One region of the Bradyrhizobium sp. Leo78 genome, then DNA from elsewhere that is predicted to be linked to it. Evidence: riboswitches for the same ligand, from Rfam matches in the RefSeq annotation. Region 1 holds a riboswitch; each other region holds the start of a gene.
The links. Region 1 has a riboswitch for S-adenosylmethionine ahead of metX (homoserine O-acetyltransferase MetX). Riboswitches for the same ligand answer to the same signal wherever they lie in the genome.
Positions count from the first base shown of each region.

Region 2: linked by a shared signal. The riboswitch ahead of AC5ZG1_RS16045 (O-succinylhomoserine sulfhydrylase) and the one ahead of metX (homoserine O-acetyltransferase MetX) in region 1 are both predicted to bind S-adenosylmethionine.
Region 3: linked by a shared signal. The riboswitch ahead of AC5ZG1_RS40820 (hypothetical protein) and the one ahead of metX (homoserine O-acetyltransferase MetX) in region 1 are both predicted to bind S-adenosylmethionine.

Region 1 covers NZ_JCAMOT010000021.1:1,090-8,413, forward strand. The annotation lists gene AC5ZG1_RS24540 (DUF2125 domain-containing protein) at 1-924, shown strand, start outside; gene AC5ZG1_RS24545 (prephenate/arogenate dehydrogenase family protein) at 1,030-1,965, opposite strand; gene hisC (histidinol-phosphate transaminase) at 1,962-3,059, opposite strand; gene AC5ZG1_RS24555 (chorismate mutase) at 3,070-3,918, opposite strand; SAM riboswitch at 4,226-4,305, shown strand; gene metX (homoserine O-acetyltransferase MetX) at 4,388-5,593, shown strand; gene metW (methionine biosynthesis protein MetW) at 5,593-6,261, shown strand; gene AC5ZG1_RS24570 (alpha/beta fold hydrolase) at 6,538-7,324, opposite strand, start outside.
Region 2 covers NZ_JCAMOT010000010.1:215,270-222,593, reverse strand. The annotation lists gene AC5ZG1_RS16055 (adenylate/guanylate cyclase domain-containing protein) at 1-19, opposite strand, end outside; gene AC5ZG1_RS16050 (2'-deoxycytidine 5'-triphosphate deaminase) at 589-1,647, opposite strand; SAM riboswitch at 1,804-1,883, shown strand; gene AC5ZG1_RS16045 (O-succinylhomoserine sulfhydrylase) at 1,955-3,139, shown strand; gene AC5ZG1_RS16040 (SGNH/GDSL hydrolase family protein) at 3,205-4,164, opposite strand; gene AC5ZG1_RS16035 (SGNH/GDSL hydrolase family protein) at 4,237-4,995, opposite strand; gene AC5ZG1_RS16030 (OpgC domain-containing protein) at 4,992-6,242, opposite strand; gene apaG (Co2+/Mg2+ efflux facilitator ApaG/CorD) at 6,469-6,861, shown strand; gene AC5ZG1_RS16020 (Hsp33 family molecular chaperone) at 6,980-7,324, opposite strand, start outside.
Region 3 covers NZ_JCAMOT010000067.1:15,548-22,871, reverse strand. The annotation lists gene AC5ZG1_RS40830 (gluconate 2-dehydrogenase subunit 3 family protein) at 1-525, opposite strand, end outside; gene AC5ZG1_RS40825 (hypothetical protein) at 787-1,044, opposite strand; SAM-I-IV-variant riboswitch at 1,368-1,468, shown strand; gene AC5ZG1_RS40820 (hypothetical protein) at 1,910-2,167, shown strand; gene AC5ZG1_RS40815 (hypothetical protein) at 2,289-2,543, opposite strand; gene AC5ZG1_RS40810 (hypothetical protein) at 2,694-2,921, shown strand; gene AC5ZG1_RS40805 (hypothetical protein) at 3,971-4,252, opposite strand; gene AC5ZG1_RS40800 (hypothetical protein) at 4,456-4,701, shown strand; gene AC5ZG1_RS40795 (hypothetical protein) at 5,082-5,363, opposite strand; gene AC5ZG1_RS40790 (hypothetical protein) at 5,727-6,134, shown strand; gene AC5ZG1_RS40785 (hypothetical protein) at 6,371-6,619, shown strand; gene AC5ZG1_RS40780 (hypothetical protein) at 6,965-7,144, shown strand.

The DNA of each region.
Region 1 (7,324 bases):
GCCGGCGCGCAAACGCCGTTCACCGCGCGGCTCGGCGAGATCCTGGTGGTGGCGCAGGTCTACGACCCCACACGCGTGATCGCCGAATTCAAGGCGCCGGCGACGCTCGCCGAGCGCGGCGCGCAGCCGTCGCTTGCTGTGAACTGGCGCTCGGGGCGCGCCAGCGTGGCGGGCCTGCCGGCGGTGCCGCAGCGCGCCTCGCTGGTGTTCGACGATCCCGCGATCGACCGCGTCAACGGCTCGGTGCAGACGCCGCTCGGCCGCGCCAGCCACGTCGAGTTGCACGGCCGCCTCGCCGAAGGCTCCTCCCTGGACAATCCGGTGATCGAGACCGCGCTGCAGATCAATGGCGGCAGCCTGCAGGACGTGCATCCGGTGCTGGCAACGCCGTTCGATGCCGACATCCGTACCAAGATTTCCGGCTTGAAGGACTTCACGCCAAAGCCGTGGCCGGAGCGTTTCCGCGAGATCCAGGCCGCCGGCGGCCATGTCGAAATCGTGCAGTCGCGCATCCAGCAGGGCGAGATGATCGCGATCTCCGCGGGTACTTTGAGCCTCAACGCGAGTGGCCGCATCGAGGGCGAATTGCAGATGACGGTCACCGGCCTCGAGCGCGTGATCCTGGCGCTCGGCATCGAGAAGATGCTGGAGGAGGGCGTGCCGCAATCAACGCTCGACCGCGTCGCGCCCGGCGTGAAGACGCAGGACCTCAACAATCTCTTCGGCGCGCTCGACCGCGCGGTCCCAGGTCTCGGCAAGATGGTCAAGCAGAACGCCAATGTCGGCGTTGCCGCCAGCATCAATTCGCTCGGCAGCGAAGCCATGCTCGAAGGCAAGAAGGCGCGCAGCTTCCCGCTGCGCTTCGTCGACGGCGCAGTGCTGCTAGGCCCGATCAAGGTCGGACAAATCCCGCCGCTGTTCTAGCTTCCGTAGCCCGGGTGAGGCGCAGCGCAACCCGGGGTCTGCTGGTGACGCGGATAAACCTGCCCCGGATTGCGCTTCGCTCCACCCGGGCTACCAAGCCCCGCGCTATTTCTTCTCCAGATTCGCATGCGGCCGGCCGAAGTCCGGCGCGGCCGAATCCTGGCCGATCTCGACGATGCCGCGGCGGATGGCGCGGGTGCGGGTGAAGTGGTCGAACAGCGCTTCGCCGTCGCCGCGGCGGATTGCGCGCGTCAGTTTCGAGAGATCCTCGTTGAAGGTGCCGAGCATCTCCAGCACCGCGTCCTTGTTGCTCAGGAACACGTCGCGCCACATCGTCGGATCGGACGCCGCGATGCGGGTGAAATCGCGGAAGCCGCCGGCGGAGAATTTGATCACTTCCGACGACGTCACCTGCGCCAGCTCGTCGGCGGTGCCGACGATGGTGTAGGCGATCAGATGCGGCAGGTGGCTGGTGATCGCGAGCACGAGGTCATGATGATCAGGCGTCATGATCTCGACCTTGGCGCCGAGTGCGGCCCAGAAGTCGCGCAGCCTGTCGACCGCGCCCGCCTCAGTGCCCTCGGGCGGCGTCAGGATGCACCAGCGGTTGATGAACAACTCGGCGAAACCGGAATCGGGACCTGAGTGCTCGGTGCCCGCCACCGGATGCGCGGGCACGAAGTGCACACCATCGGGGATATGTGGCCCCATGTCCCTGACGATGGCGCCCTTGACCGAGCCGACATCGGAGACGATGGCGCCCTTCTTCAGGTAAGGCGCGATCTCCGCCGCCACGGGTCCGCAGGCGCCGACGGGAATGCAGAGGATGACGAGATCGGCGTCTTTGACCGCCTCCGCATTGTTCTCCACCACGCGGTCGACGATGCCGAGCTCGGCGACCCGCGCGCGCGTCTTTTCCGAGCGCGCGGTGGTGACGATCTCGCCGACGAGCCCCTGCGCCCGCGCGCCGCGCGCGATCGAGCCGCCGATCAGGCCGAAGCCGATCAGCGCGATGCGTTGAAAGTGCGGCGCGGCGTTCACTTCTGATCCATGAAGTCGCGCAGGCCCTCGACCACGAGGCGGTTGGCCTCCTCGGTGCCGATGGTCATGCGCAGCGCGTGCGGCAGGCCGTAATTGTTCACGGCACGCAGCACCAGTCCGCGCTTGGTGAGGAACGTGTCCGCGTCGGCCGAGGTCTTGCCCTTTTCGGTCGGGAAATGGATCAGCACGAAATTGGCGACGCTCGGCGTCACCTTCAGCCCGAGCTTGCGGACCTCGTCCGTCACCCAACTCCGCCATTTTTCGTTGTGCACCCTGGACATCTCGACATGCGCGGTGTCCTCGACCGCGGCCACCGCCGCGAGCATCGCCGGAGTAGAAACGTTGAAGGGGCCGCGAATCCGGTTCACCGCATCGACGATATGCGCCGGGCCGAACATCCAGCCGACGCGGAGCGCCGCGAGCCCGTGGATCTTGGAAAAGGTGTGGGTCATGACCGTGTTCTCGGTCGTCGCACACAGTTCGAGGCCGAGGCCATAGTCGTTGCGCACCACGTAATCGGAATAGGCGGCGTCGATCACCAGGAGCACGTCCGACGGCAGGCCTGCGCGCAAGCGCTTGACCTCGTCGAACGGCAGATAGGTGCCGGTCGGGTTGTTCGGATTGGCGAGCCAGATCAGCTTGGTCCGCGGCGTGACCGCCTCAAGGATCGCATCGACACTTGCGGTGTAGTCGGTCTCCGGCACGACCACGTTCTTGGCGCCGTTCGCCTTGGTCGCGATCGGATAGACCAGGAAGCCGTGGGTGGTGGAGATCGCCTCCGAGCCCTCGCACAGATAGGTATGGGCGAGCAGGTTGAGGATTTCGTCCGAACCGGCGCCGCAGATGATGCGGCTCGGGTCGAGGCCATAGGCGCGGCCGATCGCCTCGCGCAGCACCTTTGAGGTGCCTTCCGGATAGTCCTCGAGATGTTCGGCGGCGTGCTTATAGGCCTCGATCGCCTTCGGCGAGGGACCGAAGGGCGTTTCGTTGGCGGAAAGCTTGAACACCTTGCGCCCCGGTTCCGCCACCGGGCTCTTGCCGGGGGTGTAGGGCGCAATATCGAGGATGCCGGGATTCGGCACGGGGCGGGACATCTCTAACTCTCTAGCTCCGGACTGTAGGGGCGGGGGGCACCGTATAGCGCGTTGCGTGGCTGCCGACGAGTGCCGATGAGCGCACCGAGGCCCCGGCGCGGATCAGGGCCATTTTGATCTCCTCGAAGCCGCGGCCGGCGACCGATACCAAAAGCGCCGCGCCGTCGAAGGCCGTATCCGGCACCGCGACGATCTCGGCGAGCGGGGCCAGCGCGCGGGCGATCTCGGCGTTCCAGCCGGAGACGCGGACGCTCCACATCTCGACCTCGGTCACCATCGCGTCGTCGGCGACGCGCGAGATCACGAACACGGGCAGCGCCGCGGGATGATCGGCGCGCTCCAGGAACGGCAATCGCGCGATGATCTTCGGCGCGCCCTCGGCCTCGAGGTCGATCCACCATGGCGTGCGGCTGGAAATGGCCGACACCAGCGCGAGGTCGCCCTTCGATTTCGCCACCGCTTCGACCGCCGCCTGCGCGCTGAAATGCGAGACGTAAGGCACCACGAAGCCGAAATGGAAGCGCGCCGAATCCCGCATCATGGATTCGCCGACCGAGACATCGGCATGCACCGAGAACGGCGCCTGGACATAAGTGAAGGTCGAGATGATGACGCGCCAGATGCTCTCGATGGTGTCGAGCGGCAGGATGCCACGATGGCGCTCGACCAGGCTGCGCATCATGGAGGCCTCGCGCGCCGGCCGGAATGCGGAGCCGACTTCCTGGGTCTGCTTCACCCTGATCAGGCGGTCGATGATGTCGCCGCGCGCCATCAACAGGCGGTGGACCTGCTCATCGATCGCGTCGATCTCTTTGCGCAACTCGGCCAGCGAGGGCGGCGCCGGAGGCGGTTTTGACATGCTAGGGCCCGTCGTTTCTCTTCAATCAGCAAGCAGACTCTTCACCTCTCCCCGCCTGCGGGGAGAGGTCGAAATTCAAGCGCAGCTTGAATTTCGGGTGAGGGGGAGCCTCCGCGAATCCGTCTGGTACCGTGTTCGCGGAGAGAGCCCCTCACCCCAACCCTCTCCCCGCAAGGGCGGGGAGAGGAAGAAAGTGCGAGCCCCCGTTCTGTCCCATGGGGCCAGATGGCGCAAGCTCGGCCTAAAGGTCACGGTTAGGTTAACGGCCCCACTTGCCTTGACGCAGGCCGGGTAAGGGACTACTTTCCCAGCACTCCGTGGTCATTTGAGCCGGCCGGCTTGCAGCCACGTTAAAGAATTCGCTAAACAGGCCGGGGACAGATCGATCCCGGCCGAACCTTTGTTCAGGCCGGGTTTTTCATGGCCTGATTTCTGTCCGGGACCTCCGCGTCGGAGGAAGGCGCCACAAATGACCAAGGTGCAGTCGATCAAGAGTCCGTCGATTCAGGGTGAGGATCGCGCCCATGAGGCCGATCATCCGTCCTCGCCGGTGGCGAAGTTCGGCATGGATCAGCCGTTGAAGCTCGACTGCGGCATTGACCTTGCGCCGTTCCAGATCGCCTATCAGACCTATGGCGAGCTCAATGCCGAGCGCTCCAACGCCATTCTGGTCTGCCACGCCCTGACCGGCGACCAGCATGTCAACAATTTGCATCCGGTGACCGGCAAGCCTGGCTGGTGGGAGACCATGGTCGGCCCCGGCCGGCCGCTCGACACCTCCAGATACTTCATCATCTGCTCCAACGTGCTTGGCGGCTGCATGGGTTCGACTGGCCCTGCCTCGCTGAACCCTGCGACCGGCAAGGTATGGGGCCTGGATTTTCCGATCATCACCATCCCTGACATGGTGCGTGCGCAGGCGATGCTGATCGACCAACTCGGCATCGAGACGCTGTTCGCGGTGGTCGGCGGCTCCATGGGCGGCATGCAGGCGGTGCAATGGGCGGCGGCCTATCCGGAGCGCGTGTTCTCGACGCTCGCGATCGCCTGCTCGACGCGGCATTCGGCGCAGAACATCGCCTTTCATGAGCTCGGCCGGCAGGCCGTGATGGCCGATCCGGATTGGCGTGGCGGAAGCTATGTCGACCAGGGCACGCATCCGCATCGCGGGCTCGCGGTCGCGCGGATGGCCGCGCATATCACCTATCTCTCTGACGCGGCGCTGCATCGCAAGTTCGGGCGGCGGATGCAGGATCGCGAGTTGCCGACATTCTCCTTCGATGCCGACTTCCAGGTCGAGAGCTATCTGCGCTACCAGGGCTCGTCCTTTGTCGAGCGCTTCGATGCCAACAGCTATCTCTATCTGACGCGCGCGATGGACTATTTCGACATCGCCGCCGACCACAATGGTGTGCTGGCGCAGGCGTTCCGCGGCGTCGAGACCCGCTTCTGCGTAGTATCGTTCACGAGCGACTGGCTGTTTCCGACTTCGGAGGCGCGGGCGCTGGTGCACGCGCTGAATGCCTCCAGCGCGCGGGTCTCGTTCGCGGAGATCGAGACTGACAAGGGTCACGACGCCTTCCTGCTCGATGTGCCCGAATTCTTCGACATCTCGCGCGCCTTCCTGCACTCGGCGGGCAAGTCGCGCGGCCTTGGCGATGCGGGGCTTAAGTGATGGCGCTTCAGGAGCAAACTCTGCCGCTGCCCGGCTTGGCGCCGCAGGCGAGCACGAGCCTTCGTCCGGACCATCTTCTCGTCGCCGAAATGGTTGAGCCCGGGTCGCGCGTGCTCGACGTCGGCTGCGGTGACGGCGATCTGTTGCAGCTTCTGGAGAGTCGCGGCATTGATGGCCGCGGCATCGAGCTGTCGCGCGAAGGCGTCAACCACTGCGTCGCCAAGGGACTCGCGGTGGTGCAGGGCGACGCCGACACCGACCTCGGCAACTATCCCGACGATGCGTTCGACTACGTAATCCTGTCGCAGACGCTGCAGGCGACGCGGCAGCCGAAGGCTGTGCTGGAAAATCTCCTGCGCATCGGCCACCGCGCCATCGTCTCGTTCCCGAATTTCGGTTTCTGGAAGATGCGGCTGCAGCTTTTGATCGGCGGGCACATGCCGCGCACCGAAAATCTGCCGGCCACCTGGTACGACACCCCCAACATTCATTTCTGCACCATCAAGGATTTCGTGCAGCTCTGCGACGAGATCCACGTCAAGATGGAGCGCGCCGTCGCGCTCGACCTCTACGGCCGCCCGGTGCCGCTGAACCTGCCGTGGTGGGTCTGGAACATGTTCGGCGAACAGGGCGTGTTCCTGCTGAGCAGGGGCGGGAAGGGACGCTGAGTACTCTCCCCGTCATTCCGGAAGACCTCTCCTCCGTCATTCCGGGGCGATGCGAAGCATCGAGCCCGGAATCCATTTCCTCCACGAACTCTGCGGCTCGATGGATTCCGGGCTCACGCTTCGCGTGCCCCGGAATGACAGGCTAAACTGTTGCCGCGAGCACCTCCCCTCGTCATTCCGGGATGCGCCGAAGGCGCAGGCCCGGAATCCATTGCGCCGCAAAACGCGTGGATGAATGGATTCCGGGTTCACGCTTCGCGTGCCCCGGAATGACGGTTACACCATCGACCGCGGATCGCGCGGCAGCCACCTTCCCGCTTCCACCAACGCAATAAACCGCTCGACCATCTCGTTGAACAGCGCGGGTTCCTCGAGATTGAGCACGTGTCCCGATTTCGGGAAGAACGTCAGCCCCGCCGCGGGCAAATGCTTCTTCAAAAACAGGCTCGGCTCGACGCAATTGTCGTCCTCGTCGCCGCAGATGATCAGCGCCGGCGTCGGCACGCGTCCGATCGCTTCCGCCATGGTGTAGATCGAGGGCCGGCCGCCTTGAAAGCTACGCATGGTGTTGGCCGATCCCTTGGCATCGTGGCGCGCGAGTGCGGCATAGAAGTCGGCATGTCCGCGCGGATCCTTGACCAGGAACGGAATCCGGCCCGGCGCCTCGCGCGTCACCTTGGCGACCGCTTCCGATCCAATCGTCTCATACTGCTCGGCATTGGCCCGGCATTGCGCACGGAAGGCGTCGAGGTGTTCGAGACTTGAGCCGGAGCCGACGCCTGCGAGCGTCATCGACATCACGCGCTCGGGCGCATTCAGCGCAACCTGCAGCGACGAATAGGAGCCCATCGACAGCCCGACGAAATGCGCGCGGGCGATGCCGAGATGATCGAGCACTGCGAGCGCATCGGTGTAGAAATGCTTGTAGCTATAGACCTCGGCCGATGGCGGGACGTCGGAGGGCGTGTAGCCGCGCGCGGAATAGGCGATGCAGCGGTGGCCGCGCGAGAAATAACGCATCTGCGGCTCCCAATTGGTGTGGTCGGCCGCGAACTCGTGCAGG
Region 2 (7,324 bases), on a different contig from region 1:
GGGTGTCGCGATCCTGCATGTGCCGAGCATACCTCAAATGTCCGGCGACGACATCCGGCCGCTAGGGTCGAAGTGCGTCGATAGCGTGGGCTATGAGAATACCGACGCTCAATATAATCAGACATGAAATTACTGCATCAAACATGCCTTTAGGGGATGATCTCGTCCCTGATCAGTCAAAAGGATTCGACCGCAGGGGAACATTTCCGGCACTGTCGATGCGTCGAGGCCACAACCCGGCATCATGTGAGACCAAGCGAGCGCTACGCGGCCTCGAACACGATCAAAATTGTCGTTTCCCCTTCCGAAGGGTGGCGGCTACGACCGCGGTCGACAGGTTCTGATGGCTGACGGCGCCAAAGGCGCTCACCCGGAGAGCAATAGGTCAGTGCAATGGCAACAAGTCCATTGAAGGCGAGCCAAGCCGCAATGACCCCGAAACAGGTTACAGTGTAGTCCACCGACCACCCATCAAGCCGTCGCCCCCTGAGATAGGCCACGACGTCTTTGTGTCGTTATGGTGGTCACAAGGAATGTAATCTGTGATTCAGGCTAACCGTACCAAATGAGCAACAGGAGATTTCGCGATCACACCCTGAAATGCTTCGAGAGCTTCAGGCCCTGGGCCTGGTAGTTCGAGCCGATGCGCTGGCCGTACATCGCATCGGGCCGGGCCAGCATCTTCTCATAGACCAGGCGGCCGACGATCTGGCCGTGCTCGAGGATGAACGGCACCTCGCGCGAGCGCACTTCCAGCACGGCGCGGGCGCCCTGCCCGCCGGCGCCGGCATAGCCGAAGCCGGGATCGAAGAAGCCGGCATAGTGCACGCGGAATTCACCGACCAAGGGATCGAACGGCACCATCTCGGCGGCATAGTCCGGCGGCACCTGCACAGCTTCCTTCGAGGCGAGGATATAGAACTCGCCGGGATCGAGGATCAGGCTGCCGTCGGGGCGCGCGCGGATCGGCTCCCAGAAATCATCGACCGGATAACCACCGCGGCGATCGACATCGACTACGCCGGTGTGGCGCTTGGCGCGATAGCCGACGAAGCCGCCGGAATTCTCGCCCGAGAGATCAACCGAAACCGCGACGCCATTGGTGAGATCGGCATCGTCGATATCGACCAGGCGTTCGGCGTCATGTAGCGCATCGAGCTCGTTGGCGCTGAGGATGGCATCGCCGGTGCGGAAGCGCACCTGGGACAGCCGCGAGCCCTCGCGCACCAGGATCGGAAACGTCTTGGGGCTGATCTCGGCATAGAGCGGGCCGTGATAGCCGGCACCGATCATGTCGAAACGGCGCGTGCAGTCGGCGATCACGCGGGTGAAGACATCGAGCCGCCCGGTCGAACTCTTCGGGTTCGCAGCTGCGACGATCTCCGGCGGCAGAGCGAGGCTCTCGAGCAGCGGCACGATGTAGACGCAATTGGTCTCCAGCACCGCGTCGTCGGCGAGATCGATCTCGTGCAACTTGAGCTCGTCGATGCGCTCGGCAACGGTGGCGTCGGGACCGGGCAGAAAGCTCGCGCGCACGCGATAGGCGATGTCGCCGAGGCGAAGATCGAGGCTCGCGGGCTGGATCTGGCTCTCCACAAAGGGATAGACCGGCAGGATCAGGCCCGCGTCCGCCATCGCCGCGATCATGCGGTCGGGCAGGATCCCATTGGCATCGTCTTGCAGTACGAACGACACAGACGCGGTCCCTCAAGACGGCTTAGAGCCATAAAAGGCCCAAAAAATGGATTTTATCGGTTAGCCGATGCCCGCCTTGACGGAAAGGGCGGGAACGAATATCAGCATGACTTATCCCGTGGTGATTTGAGCCGGCCGGCTTGCAGCCACGTTAAATAAGTCGCTAAACAGGCCGGGGACCTCAGCGATCCCGGCCCTTCAGGCCGGTTTTTTTGTGACCATTTTCCCAAGGACGAAAATGGTCACGTTGGAGGTCCTAATGTCTGCAGCTACACGCTACCGCCCCGAAACCCGGCTGGTTCATTCCGGAACGCTACGCTCACAATTTGGCGAGACGTCCGAAGCAATATTCCTGACCCAAGGGTTCGTCTACGCCACGGCCGAGGAATGCGAGGCGCGATTCAAGGGCGAGGATCCCGGCTTCCTCTATTCGCGTTTCTCCAACCCCGACGTCTCGATGTTCGAGCGCCGCATGATCGAGCTCGAGGGCGCGGAAGCTGCGCGCGCGACCGCGACCGGCATGGCGGCGGTGACGACTGCGATCCTCGCGCCGCTGAAGGCCGGCGATCACGTGGTGGCCTCGAAAGCGATGTTCGGCTCATGCCGCTACGTCGTGGAGGACCTCTTGCCGCGCTACGGCATCCAGTCGACGCTGGTCGACGGGCTCGACCTCGACCAGTGGAAAAAGGCGATCCGGCCGAACACCAAGACCTGCTTCCTGGAGAGCCCGACCAATCCGACGCTCGACGTGCTCGACATCGGCGCGATTGCCGAGATCGCGCATCAAGGCGGCGCACGGCTGATCGTCGACAATGTGTTCGCCACTCCGATCTGGCAGAGCCCGCTGTCGCTCGGCGCCGACGTCGTGGTCTATTCCGCGACCAAGCATATCGACGGCCAGGGACGGTGCCTCGGCGGCATCATCCTCTCCTCCGAGGCGTTCATCACCGAGCATATCCATAACTTCCTGCGCCAGACCGGGCCGTCGATGTCGCCGTTCAATGCGTGGATACTGCTGAAGGGGCTGGAGACCTTGGCGGTGCGCGTCCGGGCGCAGACCGAGACGGCAGCGAAGATCGCGGATGTGCTCGCAAGCCATCCGAAGATCACGCGGCTCATCTATCCGGGCCGCGCCGATCATCCGCAGTCAGCCACCGTGAAGAAGCAGATGCGGTCGGGATCGACCCTGATCGGGTTCGAGGTGAAGGGCGGCAAGGCCGGCGCATTCCGCTGTCTCAACGGGCTCAAGATCTCGCGCATCTCCAACAATCTCGGCGATGCCAAGAGCCTCGTCACCCACCCCGCCACCACGACGCATCAGCGCCTGGGGCCGGACGCGCGCGCCGAGCTCGGCATCAGCGAAGGTTTTATTCGTTTCTCCGCCGGCCTCGAGCACGCCGACGATTTGATCGAGGATTTTGCCCAGGCGCTGGAGGCGGTGTGATTCAGGCGAATGGCGCGTGGCGAGTAGGGTCAGCCCTATTCGCCACTCTCCATTCGCTTTCAGCCTTACATCGGCCGATACGTCCGCACATCCGCCGGCACGTTGACGCCGAGCTTGATCTGACCGACCGACTTGATGATGTCGTCGCCAAGCAACTGGGCGAAACAGGCATAGCCCCAATCGTTCATGTGCAGGCCGTCGGCGATCACGAAGCTGTCGATCGGGATCGACTGTTTCTCGTGCCAGTCGCGCATCACTTCAAAACGCGGGAAGATGCTGACATGGCGGAGCTCGGCGATGTGGTTGAGCAGCCGGATCATCTTGTTGGCGCTAGCGGCACGCTCGGTGACGCGCGGCGAATATTGGGGATCGACCAGCACGACGTCGGCGCCGGCCGACTGGATGCGCGTCACGCCATCCTCGACCATTTTTTCGGTCTCGCCGGGGTCGAGATTGCGCAGCACGGCATTGGTGCCGACCTGCCAGATCACGAGGTCCGGGTGGGCGTCGATCACCTCGGTCTGCAGCCGCTGCATCATTTCCGGCGCGTCCTCGCCGCCCCGGCCGCGGTTGACGACGCGGATGTCGGCGCCGGGATACTGCCGGTGCAGTTGCGCCGCGAGCCGGTTTGGATAGGTGAATTCCGGCGCCGAAGAACCATAGCCCTGGGTCGAGGACGAGCCGAAGGCGATGATGGTGACCGGCTGGCCCGCGGCAAGCTTGCTCGCGACATGGGGCAGCGAGCCCATCGTTTTCGAGACGCCCTTCGGCGGCAGGCAGGGCACGCGACGGAAGATGTCGCTGGCCGACTTCGCGACCTCCTTCACCTTGTCGATCGCCTTGCCGGCGATGCCCTTCTGGGCATCAGCCTCGGCGGCGGCCGCAGCACCGGACGAAATGGCCGGCGTGGATGGTCCCGATTTGTCGGATGGGGGGCGGGATTTCGCGCCGTCAGTAAGCGCGGCATGCTGGTCACCTTGCGCAACTTGCGCGTGCAGCGGCGAGGTCACAAGCATGGACGCCATGACGGCGGCGGCCGCCACCAGGCATGTGCTTCGACAAAAAGGGCGGTAGGTCCTCATTAACGCTGGTTCCCTTTAGTTCTGCTGCGCCGGTCCGAGGTGGGCCGCGTCGATCACGAATTTCGACAGCGCACGGCCGAGACAGGCATGCACCCGCTTGGCCAATTCCACGCCGTGGGCGGAGCTGAACAGGTCGAAATCACCAGCATCGTTCCAGTGATGCATGATGGCGAAACGATCAAACAGCGGGACATCATGTTCGTGCGCCGACACCCGCATATTATCTAGGTATGGTGATCCGGAAATCATGCTTTCGGTGCGGGGGCTGTACTGAAGATTGACCAGAACCACGTCGGTTCCCGCCTGTTGCAATGCACCAATTCCCGCGTCCAGAGCGCTGCGAAAGTCGTCGGGATCGGTAGCTCGGATGGCATCGACGGTTCCCGTCTGCCAGATCACCAAAGTAGGCCTTTTTGCTTCTACCAGCTTAACAAGGGTGTCGGCTGTATCCCCCGTGGTTTTGGCGCCCTGCAGTTCTACGGACAGGTTAACGGTCGTGCTGGGCAGGCTTTCCTTCAGCGCCGCCTGCAACTTTGCCGGGTAGGCGCTGGCCTCGGAAGAGGGAATCGTGGAGGAGCGGCTACCGACCACCAGCACATTGAGGGGCTGGCCGCTTCGCACCGCCTCGGCAACCTTGCGCAACGAGCTTTCGGTGGCCAGCAGATTGGCCGGGACGTCGCAGATCTGCTCGGGATCGCCGGCGCGTGCCGGGGCCGCCGACAGATAAACGGCCAGCAATGTCAGGCCTAGCATAGTCCATAAGCCGGACTTCATACCGCCCCTCCCGCCAGGTCGGCATTGCCGCCGGCGCTCTTGTATCGCGCGGCACCTTTGTCGGCGGAGTGTTTGTACCACGAAATCACCCACGCCATGGCGCACATGATGACAATCCCGGTGACGCTGACCAGGAAGTGCATTCCGGCGCCGCCGGACACCTCGGCCAAGATGAAATGCCCGGCAAATGCCAGGAACACACCAAGGCAGAATATCTCAAGGGAGTGCTGGCCGCAGAGGATCAAAGGTCGCAGCCAAGGCGATTTCAGGCCCGGCCAATCCCGGGGCAGGACGCGGACGGTGATGGCCGCCAGCGCCAGGAAATGGGCAAAGCGCAACACGTCTAGATCGGTCTTGTTGATCGGATACATCCACTGCTCGATGCGGCGCGGCACGATGTGGCCGAGCTGCGGCAGATACCAGGACAGCGTGACCAGGAACGCCGCGAACAGATAGACAATGCAGATCCAGAGCGTGATCGGGGAGGCCAGGATGCGCGACATCCTTCTTGCGCCGCCGAGCGCGCACCAGGCGCCGAACACGAACAATAATTGCCAGGCGAACGGATTGAACGCCCAGACGCCGTTCGGATAGGCGCTGAGATAGAGGTCGAAATGCCAGGTCAAGACGTAGAGGCCGGCCGAGAGCGCCAGCGTCACGTCGGTCCGCCATTTCATCAGCCACAGGATCAAGGGTAGGAACAGCATTAGCACGATGTAGAGCGGCAGCACGTCCATGTTGACGGGACGGAAGCGCAACAGCAGCGCCTGGACGATGGTGACATCGGGCTGCTTGAGGAAATCCATGATCCCCATCTCTTCGGTGTAGAGCGGGTTCTCGAAGCGGGTGGCGACGTAGGAGATTTCCGCAAGAAAGATCGTGAACAGGAACACGTGGGCGACATAAATCTGCCAGACGCGGCGCAGGATGCGCGCGGTCGCCACCACGAAGCCGGCCTGAAGCATCGCACGGCCATAGACGAAGGCCGCGGTGTAGCCGGAGATGAAGATGAAAATCTCGGTCGCGTCGGAGAAGCCGTAATTGCGGATCGTGAGCCAGGTCAGAATGTTCGTCGGCAAATGGTCGATGAAGATCAGCCACAGCGCGAGCCCGCGGAACAAATCCAGCCGCAATTCGCGCTCGGAGGTCGCGGGCATCGTGATCGCGGGCGCGGCGGCGACCGCTGCGCTCGCGTCCTTGGCGTCGGCAAGCTGCGTTCCGGAAATTGGATCGGCAATCGACGTCATCGGGCACCATGACCGTGCGAAGTTTTGCGCCGCCCCGACTCAAAAGGATAATATCCGCCCGCCACTTGCGGACAAGATACGGGATTGACGCGGATGCTCGCGCCTTTAGAGCGGAACTATGGTCAAACGGGGATGAAAAACAGTAACCGCCCAACTTCGTCACCAAGTGCGACGATTGGTTCCGACGGACTTATTGGCTATGATGCGAGTTGAGGAGACTGGAAAAGTGTACCGCGCCGTCACCCGCGACATCGAAGTCACCGTCGAGCCGAACTTCCTGCCGGAACGTTCGTCGAGTGAAAACCGGCAATATTTCTGGTCCTACACCATCGTCATCACCAATTCCGGCACCGAGACGGTGCAACTGCGCACCCGATACTGGCTCATCACCGACGCCACCGGCCGCCAGCAGGAAGTGCGCGGCGAGGGCGTGGTCGGCGAGCAGCCGGTGCTCGCGCCGGGCGAGCGCTTCGAATACACTTCGGGCGTGCCGCTGCCGACCGAATCCGGCTTCATGAGCGGCCGCTACCAGATGGTGAGCGAAAGCGGCGAACGGTTCGAGATCGACGTGCCGACATTTTCGCTCGACAGCCCGGACGGGAAGAGGGTGCTGAATTGACGAGCGCTCGCGCTCGTCATCACCGGGCTTGACCCGGTGATTCATCTCTTCAAAAGAATTTTTCAGGCGAGATGGATGGCCGGGTCAAGCCCGGCCATGACACGCGGAGTTTAGCGCCCTACTCCACCCCGGCCTCTTCCGGCGTGAATTCGTACACCGACGAGCAGAACTCGCAGGTGACGACGACCCTGCCGTCCTTCACCATGTCGGCGCGGTCCTTCGCCGTAAAGCTTTTCAGCATCGAGGACACCGCCTCGCGCGAGCAGGAGCATTGCGCGCGCAGCGGCAGAGGCGTGAACACGCGCACGCCGCGCTCGTGGAACAGGCGGTACAATAGCCGCTCGCCCGACAGATCCGGATCGAGCAGTTCGACGTCCTCGACCGTTCCGATCAGCGACTGCCCCTCGACCCAGGCATCGTCTTCCGGAACCTCATGGGCGGCCGTTCCTTCGGGCGCATCGCC
Region 3 (7,324 bases), on a different contig from region 1:
GTAAGTGGCGCGACAATATTTATCCAATGCGGCCAGCGCCTGGCGATACCGCGCTGCCGGGGTCAACGGCGACTGATCTCCCTGCTCTGGCGTTCCGTCGGCGAAGGGCCCGTGCATGTAGAGCCCCTCGGCGCTGCCATAGGATCCCGCAAGTTGTCGGTCGATAAAGACCGCACAGCCGGCATCCTTGCCTCCCGGCGTCTGCGGGTCCGGCGGGATCAGCCGGTCGACGAGGGCCTCGACGGCAGCTCCTTCCTCCGGAGTGAAATACGCCCATGGCCCAGGCCGCACCGCTGTTGGTGGAGTGCCGGCACTTGGTCCCCACGGCAAACTGCCCTTGACGACTAGCGCGCGAGCAGAGGTCGCCGAAAACACCAAAGTCATGGCGGTGGTTATGAGTAATTCGCGACGGCGCACGCCGTGATTAGAGCGCGGCGAGCGGGGTATTCCCTCCCCGGCACTATCAGCACCGGGGGCCATCTTCCCGATACGGTTGGCGCTCAGCGAAATCTCTTTCGCGACCATAGTGCTCCCCTGGATCGTGAACTCGGAATTCCAAGGTGGCGCATCAAAAGACCAACATAGCACAGTCTAAACGGTTCTCAAGTCGGGTGAGTCCAGTTCAGCAATTCAGGCCGCGGCAGGCGTGGCTCTTTGGCTACCGTGCCCCGGGCTTGCCTGAAAGAGCTTGAGCGTGAACTGATCGCGTATTGCAATGCACATCCATGAAATGGAATCATCGAAGCGGTAGACTTGTTGCTCAAGCAAGAGAGATTTACGAGCGGGTTAAGCTGAAAGTACATCTGCATCAGCGTGACCGTTCAGGACGATCGCTCCAACTTGACTATGCGCGCGCCACTTCTGATCAAGACCGATAGGTGAAATTCCAATTGTTCTTCGTGCTACGTTGCGGTCCATTTTTTGCTTCCTCGTAAAAGCGTTTGACACGCCAACTTTAGCCTCGGGAAGCCCTTGTGCTTGCTCGTATGCGTATTCGCGTTGAACGATGTCGCACAAGATCAACATCATCAACTGCGACACCATCGCCCCGCTCCGATGCATCCGGCAGACTACGGCAACAGCGCACCACTATCCTCGACGTCCCGATTAAGCCACCACGCATCGAGGCAATCGGCCGCCCAAAGATTCGTTGTGTCAGTAGGGCAGCCAATGACCGTCCAAAATGGCAGGGCGAAGCCGCAAACGCGTCCGGTACCCTAGTTCGTATTTAGCAAGCTTCCGAGAGCGGCCCGGCTCCGCAGTCGCCCAAGTCCGCGGTCCCGATCCGCAGAGGGGCGGGTCTCTTTATCCGCCCGACTGCGGTGCTAGTGACCGCTCTGGAAGAACTATCCGAACCTGCTATACTGATCGTGCATCAAGAAGAGGCTGACGCCTCGCCGACCTGCCATCCCGGGCAAGGTGGTTTCCGCAAGGAGATGCGGCCAATTCGGCAACGATACGGGTCGCGCGGCCGTCAGCCTCCTCGCCAGTGCGACGGAGGCTATTTTTATGTCTGACATGTTTTTGGATCGCCCCGATAAGCACCAGGGCGCATTCGTCGATCCGTGGAGTCATCAGCCACAGCATCAAGGGGGATATTCCCGATCACGCGGTGTTTGCTGGAGCATGGCACCTAAACGTCGGAATCGACACTATTCACGAAGCTCTTTTTCTTGCACTTGATGACCGCGGTGACCGGCTGTGGTCGCTGACTACATCCACTGACAACTCCACGCGGGAGCGTCTAACCGCACGTGAGCGCGGCGATCGCGACTGGATCAAGCGGAAGATCAGTTGTGGCTGTGTGACCGGAGCGGCTCGCGCCGGAAGTCCGCGCGGAGCGGCGAGCATCCTAATGAACAGACTACTCCGCTCTCGCCTTCATTTTTCAGGCTCGGAGCCGCCCTACATGGCCGGCCTGCTGACAAGCCAAGAGATGGCGGGCATTGTTGATGCCTTCGAGCAGGAGTTAAGACGGAATACGATGGCGGCAGAAGTGGATCAGCATGGTAATGAGGCCACAATTATCACTGCGGCGCGAGACCTTCAGCTCCAATCTCCGACCTGCAGGCCACAACACGATCGCCTGGATTGCGGATTGTGCGCGCCGAAAGCATTTCATCGAGATATCTGCCTCTCGCAACCAATTTTATTGTGGTTACTGTAAGCGAGGCGGGGGACCGGCGAAGCTTCGCGCCTTTTGCGAAGAGATTAACAGTAGAGATGGCGTGGCATGACGATGAAGGATGATCAGAGAGCCGAGGCTGCGACTATCGACCGAAAGCGACTTACGTTTCGCTGATTATCGTCCGGGACGGCGGCGTCGCCTCGCCGAACTCCTCGCGTTCAACCAACAGCTTGAGGCCGAAGCTGCTGAAAGAAAGCAGGCGGCGAGTCAGGTGCGCCAGCTGCTTGGCGGAAGAGCTTATGGGATTTTTGAGAAGGCTATTTGGCTTTGCGATCGGCCCGGGGGCTCCGTTGACGTTTTTGTTCTGACCGCGCGCGCCTGCGCAAGCCTGCAATGACAGGGGAAATTGCGCCAAAACCGACCTTCATTGCCTTCTCCTCTATTGCCGACTGACATTTAATGTGAAATTAAATGATATATAAAAAATAAAGGTACAATAAGTTAATTACCGAACCTTCCCGGTCATATCAGGTTACTTCCTTTCCAAAGAAGGAGGGCGGCTGGTATGCGCGCTTCAACACGCAGTGCCAAAGAGCTTTGCGAGCAACTCGCGTCAGATACCGATGTGCTCGCACAAAAGATGTCGGATTTGCTTTCGCTTCGAAAATTCGTTGCTGACGCTGAAATCGTCGCCGCTTCGCATGGCAGCATACCGAGCGCGCCGCTAATGGGCCTTGATGGCCCGGCTACTGGCGGAAGGAGCTGGCGTTTGCCGCATCGAACTGTTCAATAGATCTCGCAATGTAATCAAATTGTCCAGCGTCATAACAATGCGAGCACGCACGACGCTTTCATGTTCAATCCGATCCGAATCGAATGGTGGACCTGCCTTTGGGCGAACGGCGCTCCGCACCGCCGGGAAATTTAACGAGTGGTAGCGCGGCAGTGGCATTCGATCAGACTGCGAGCCAAAAAGTGATCACACCCAGCAACGCAACAAGCAAAGCGCATTCGAGTTTGTGGTTGTAGGAACGGAGAACTCTGCTGTTCCATTTCATGTCAATTCTCCTTGGCTGAATTCCTAGCAGCGCGTAGCCGAAGCGTTGGGCCGGGCGTCGAACCGTTAGAAGGTCGACTACACCGGCTATCACCTATCGGTATGGGGCTGATACTGCGGCTTCTATCCGGGCTTGAGCACTGGAATTTATGTCGGAGCCCGCACTCCTGGCGAAGTCAGCCACTTATTAACGTGAGAGGCAGCATCTATCTGGCGGGCCTTCCGCAGAAGCTCGTCGCGACGAATGCCATGGGGCATGCCTTCGGCCTGTTTGCGCAGGCTGATCGCTTCTTGCGTTAGGCGGTATTCGAATGTGGATGATGACAACTTGAAACGTCGACGATGCGACATGCCACTACTCCCTGTTCGATTTGGCGGGAGCGTTACCGAACTCTCAGTCACCGATATGAGCCGGGGGCAGCGCGATGATGTAAGCGACTAGACGCCCTTTTCATCCGGGAGTCGACATAATTCGAGTCAGGCGCTGCGAATCGCCATGTCGGACGCCGAAGTAAGTAAAACAGGGCGCTATTCCCTTCAATCGGAGCCGCGTCCCGCGAAGTCTCATGGGCGCTCATCAACAGCATGTCGGCTTCCCAGACCTGCCACTCCCACTTCCGCGGGAAAAGAGCAATCAGCTTCACTTCAAGCAGGCGCATCGCGGGAAGTTGACCATACAGCGCGATATGCGCTCCCGACCGTCAACATTCCAGTGGTCAATGGCAGCCTTCATATCGCGTCTCGTCGGGTCGTTCACCTCTTCCGCCATTGCGCGACCGCCGAGCCTACGAGGCTGGCCGCGTGTTGATGCTTGCGAGCTCTCGACGCTCGTCATCCGATAACCGCCAGCCCTTGCATTGACTGCAAAGCTGCCTGAAGACGTCATACAGTTTGCTTCGCGCAACTTCGACAACTTCGGTGTCGTCAAACTCGCGGGAGTTCACAACGACTGGCAATGAAAAACGGATCTGACCGCTCTCGAACTGAAACACCAAGCGAACGTCCTCACCCCGTTCGTTGGGCGAAATCATCTCGATACGCGCGATCTTGATCTTGAACTTGTCCATCGCGTCACCTCGCTAGAGCCCCTGAATACCATTCTGGCGCATAACCGAAATGAGCTTTGACGACGGGTAGTGACCGGCCGGCGGGTCTCGCCCAGACCTAGCGGATTGCAGAGGTCCGCAGTCGGTGGTGTCCGTCTGCTGTCCTAAGCTAGCATTATCGGTGGCTTTTTGAACCAAGCGGGCGGCACGGTATTAAGACGTTCATGGCTGAGTCATTCGGTACCGAATTTACGATTGTTGAAGCAACGGGCGATGATGCGGTGACCCGCCCAAGCAGGCAACTTTGGGTAGTCGCAGCTAAACCGAGCCAAGCACTTACCCTGGTTCTGACGGCTGTCCCGGAAGGCTGGACAGCGGAGCTTGCGACAGGACACCTGACACGCCAGCAGTTGAAAGAGCTGCAAAACCTACATCTCAAGCCTGGCGAAGTGCACAAGCTGATGACGTAAAGGCCGGCCCTGGCCGGCGCATTTCGGCCGCGAGCCCGCGTTCCTTGCTAAGTAGGGAGCCAATAGACCGCCGGGAGTTAAACGACGCCACCCGTCCGCTGGTCGCATCCAACCGGATCGGGCGAGGGTGTTGCAATAACAAAACGGCCCCAGTGTGTTTGGGGCTGGGGCCGCCAACCTGGTGGTGACAGGTTTTCTTCCGGCCGGGGCTTAGGGGGCTGATAGCCGGAAGCCGAGACTCGACGATCACGGACCGATTTGGTTTGGTTCCTATCTAGCGAGACGCAGTGAACCGCCGATGCCGGGCTGCGCGCGGCGGCAAATCAACGACGAATGCGGCTGTGATGAAGGTAACTCGCGTGCCTGGCCGAAAGATATGGCTACCAGGAAACCTCTCGGTTTAAATTCGACATCACCAACTGAAGATCGATTGAGCTAAGAAAGTCGTGCAATGGCGGCGGTCCTATAAAGCCCATCCGACCGCCAGCATCCCAAACGACGACGGCGAAACCCTGCAGCCCCGCTGCATGCGCCCGCCGCTCCATCGCGATCAACTCTTGCGATTGAACAGATTGCGGCTGGCTATCGAACGAGCTTTCCACAGGGAAAATAATCAAGTCCTGCCCCTGCTCATGCAGATAGGCAACCTTGTAAGTGGGCATCGTTCTACCCTCAGGTTTGAGGGATGGTTTTAGCACTACTTCCGGCCATGAGAGCGGGGGCCGAAGCCTGGAGCGCTAAGACTCGACGCTGGCCGAAGGTCTTCGTTCCACGCGGACGCACGAGAGCCAAGTGTTCCCGTAGGTAGCGGGCGAGACGGGGATCCTCAACCTCCCTTGCAGGCGAAAAGAATCATGCAGCAGGTGAAGCCAAGCGCGTAGAGAAGGGGCACTGCCTGCCATAGCTCTATCACGGTGAGTTCCCTGCAAGCGTACCGATCTCGGCGTGCATAGCATGCTATTCCGGAGGCGACGATCGAAGACTCCGCTACCCTGTGGAAAGGGATCTAGGCTGATGTGAGTGGCTTGACAAAGCTCGGCGTTGGCGGGCTCGTGCGGCGCACAGCTACAAGACCCGAGCGTATTGGCGCGACGGCACCACCCCGTCAGTTCCCGGCGATGTACCGGATAGCCGTGAAGGCGCCGATCGCTACGAGTGCGGTCACAGAGAGGGACAACAAAAATCTCATAGCGACGTCCTACCGACCGGCTGCGGTTGGTGGAAGTGCGATCCAGAATGCGGAGAGGGCGCTGAATTTCTTAATGACTGACGATATCAACTCGTTCAATAGGCAAATCGGTAATCTCCTGATCAGGCTAAAGCGTCAGCTTGTACTGCTATCAAGCAAGAAGCTCACAGGTTTCTACTGCAACCCCATGTCGATGGGGTTGGATAAACTGAGCCATAGCACGCTGCGCAACCGGGAGCTTTGATTGATGATTAATGCACCCGTCCCCCGCCGCAATACTCATTTGGCGAATGTTCAAAGACGCCTGCTTGCAGCCCAGTATGTCTGTATGTCGACGGACAAACAGAGGTATTCCATCCAAAACCAAGCTGCCGCCATTGAGCTTACGCGCATGCGCACAGCCTAACTATCATCCGCACCTACTCGGACGAAGGAGAGAGTGGTCTAAGGATTACGAACAGATCCGACTGGCTAGCCTGATTGAGGATGTTCGGTCAGGGCAGGCCAACTTCGATCATCTTCTCGTCTAGGACGTTCACGAACGCGCTGAAGTATGCCTTTCCGGGCCACAAGCCGGGAAGCGTCCTCGTCTCTTTGTCGAAAGGAGACGGCATCGAACTATCGGCGTCCGATAACGGCGTCGGCCTTCAGGACAGCACCGATCCGGCTGGACTGGGTTCGCGCATCGTCCAGCTTCTCGCCCACCAACTCGATGGCGAAATCGCATAACGGTTGAATCCGGGTCTGCGCGTGCGGTTGCGGCGCATCCGCGTTAGCGTGACGTGGCTCCGTCCTTGGACGCACCGAGCCGATCAAGCAGAGATTTCAGGGACGGAGGAAGTTCCCTCTCGACGGGCATCCGCGGGCGCAGCGGCTCGCGATTTCCGCCGCGATGTCGATAGAGACCGGGTTCCTCATCGGACCGGGCTAGGCTTCTGCCAACATTCGAACATCGGATTGGTTGCGGTCTCCGGCCAATGTTCACTTTTGAACATTTCCACGGAACGAATCGCTAAGGTTGTACTTTCCGCTTGGGAGCTGAAATCCGAATAGCGCCTGTTGGGAAAGCAAGACGTGGCGGGACGAGAGTATCTGAACCGACAGGCGGCCACCCTGCTCAAGTTCGCGAAGACGACCACCGATCCGATGGTCGCCTTGGGCTTGGTCGAGAAGGCTGCTGATCTCAAGGAGCAGGCCGAGGATCCGCGGACCGACCGCGGCGACGAAGCGCCCGATGCTGCCGGCGACAGCTAATCCCCCAGGACTGCCGGCGGCGAAAGGACCCTCACGTGACCGAACCCGGCCGCATCAGGTCGAGGACGAATTTGCGATTCAGGCCCAGGCAGGATCGATCCCAACTTTCCGGTCGTCTACGTGAAGCGGCGACGCCGAGGTCTGGAAGTCGCAAGTCGTCTCGAACAGCGTTCGCCGGGC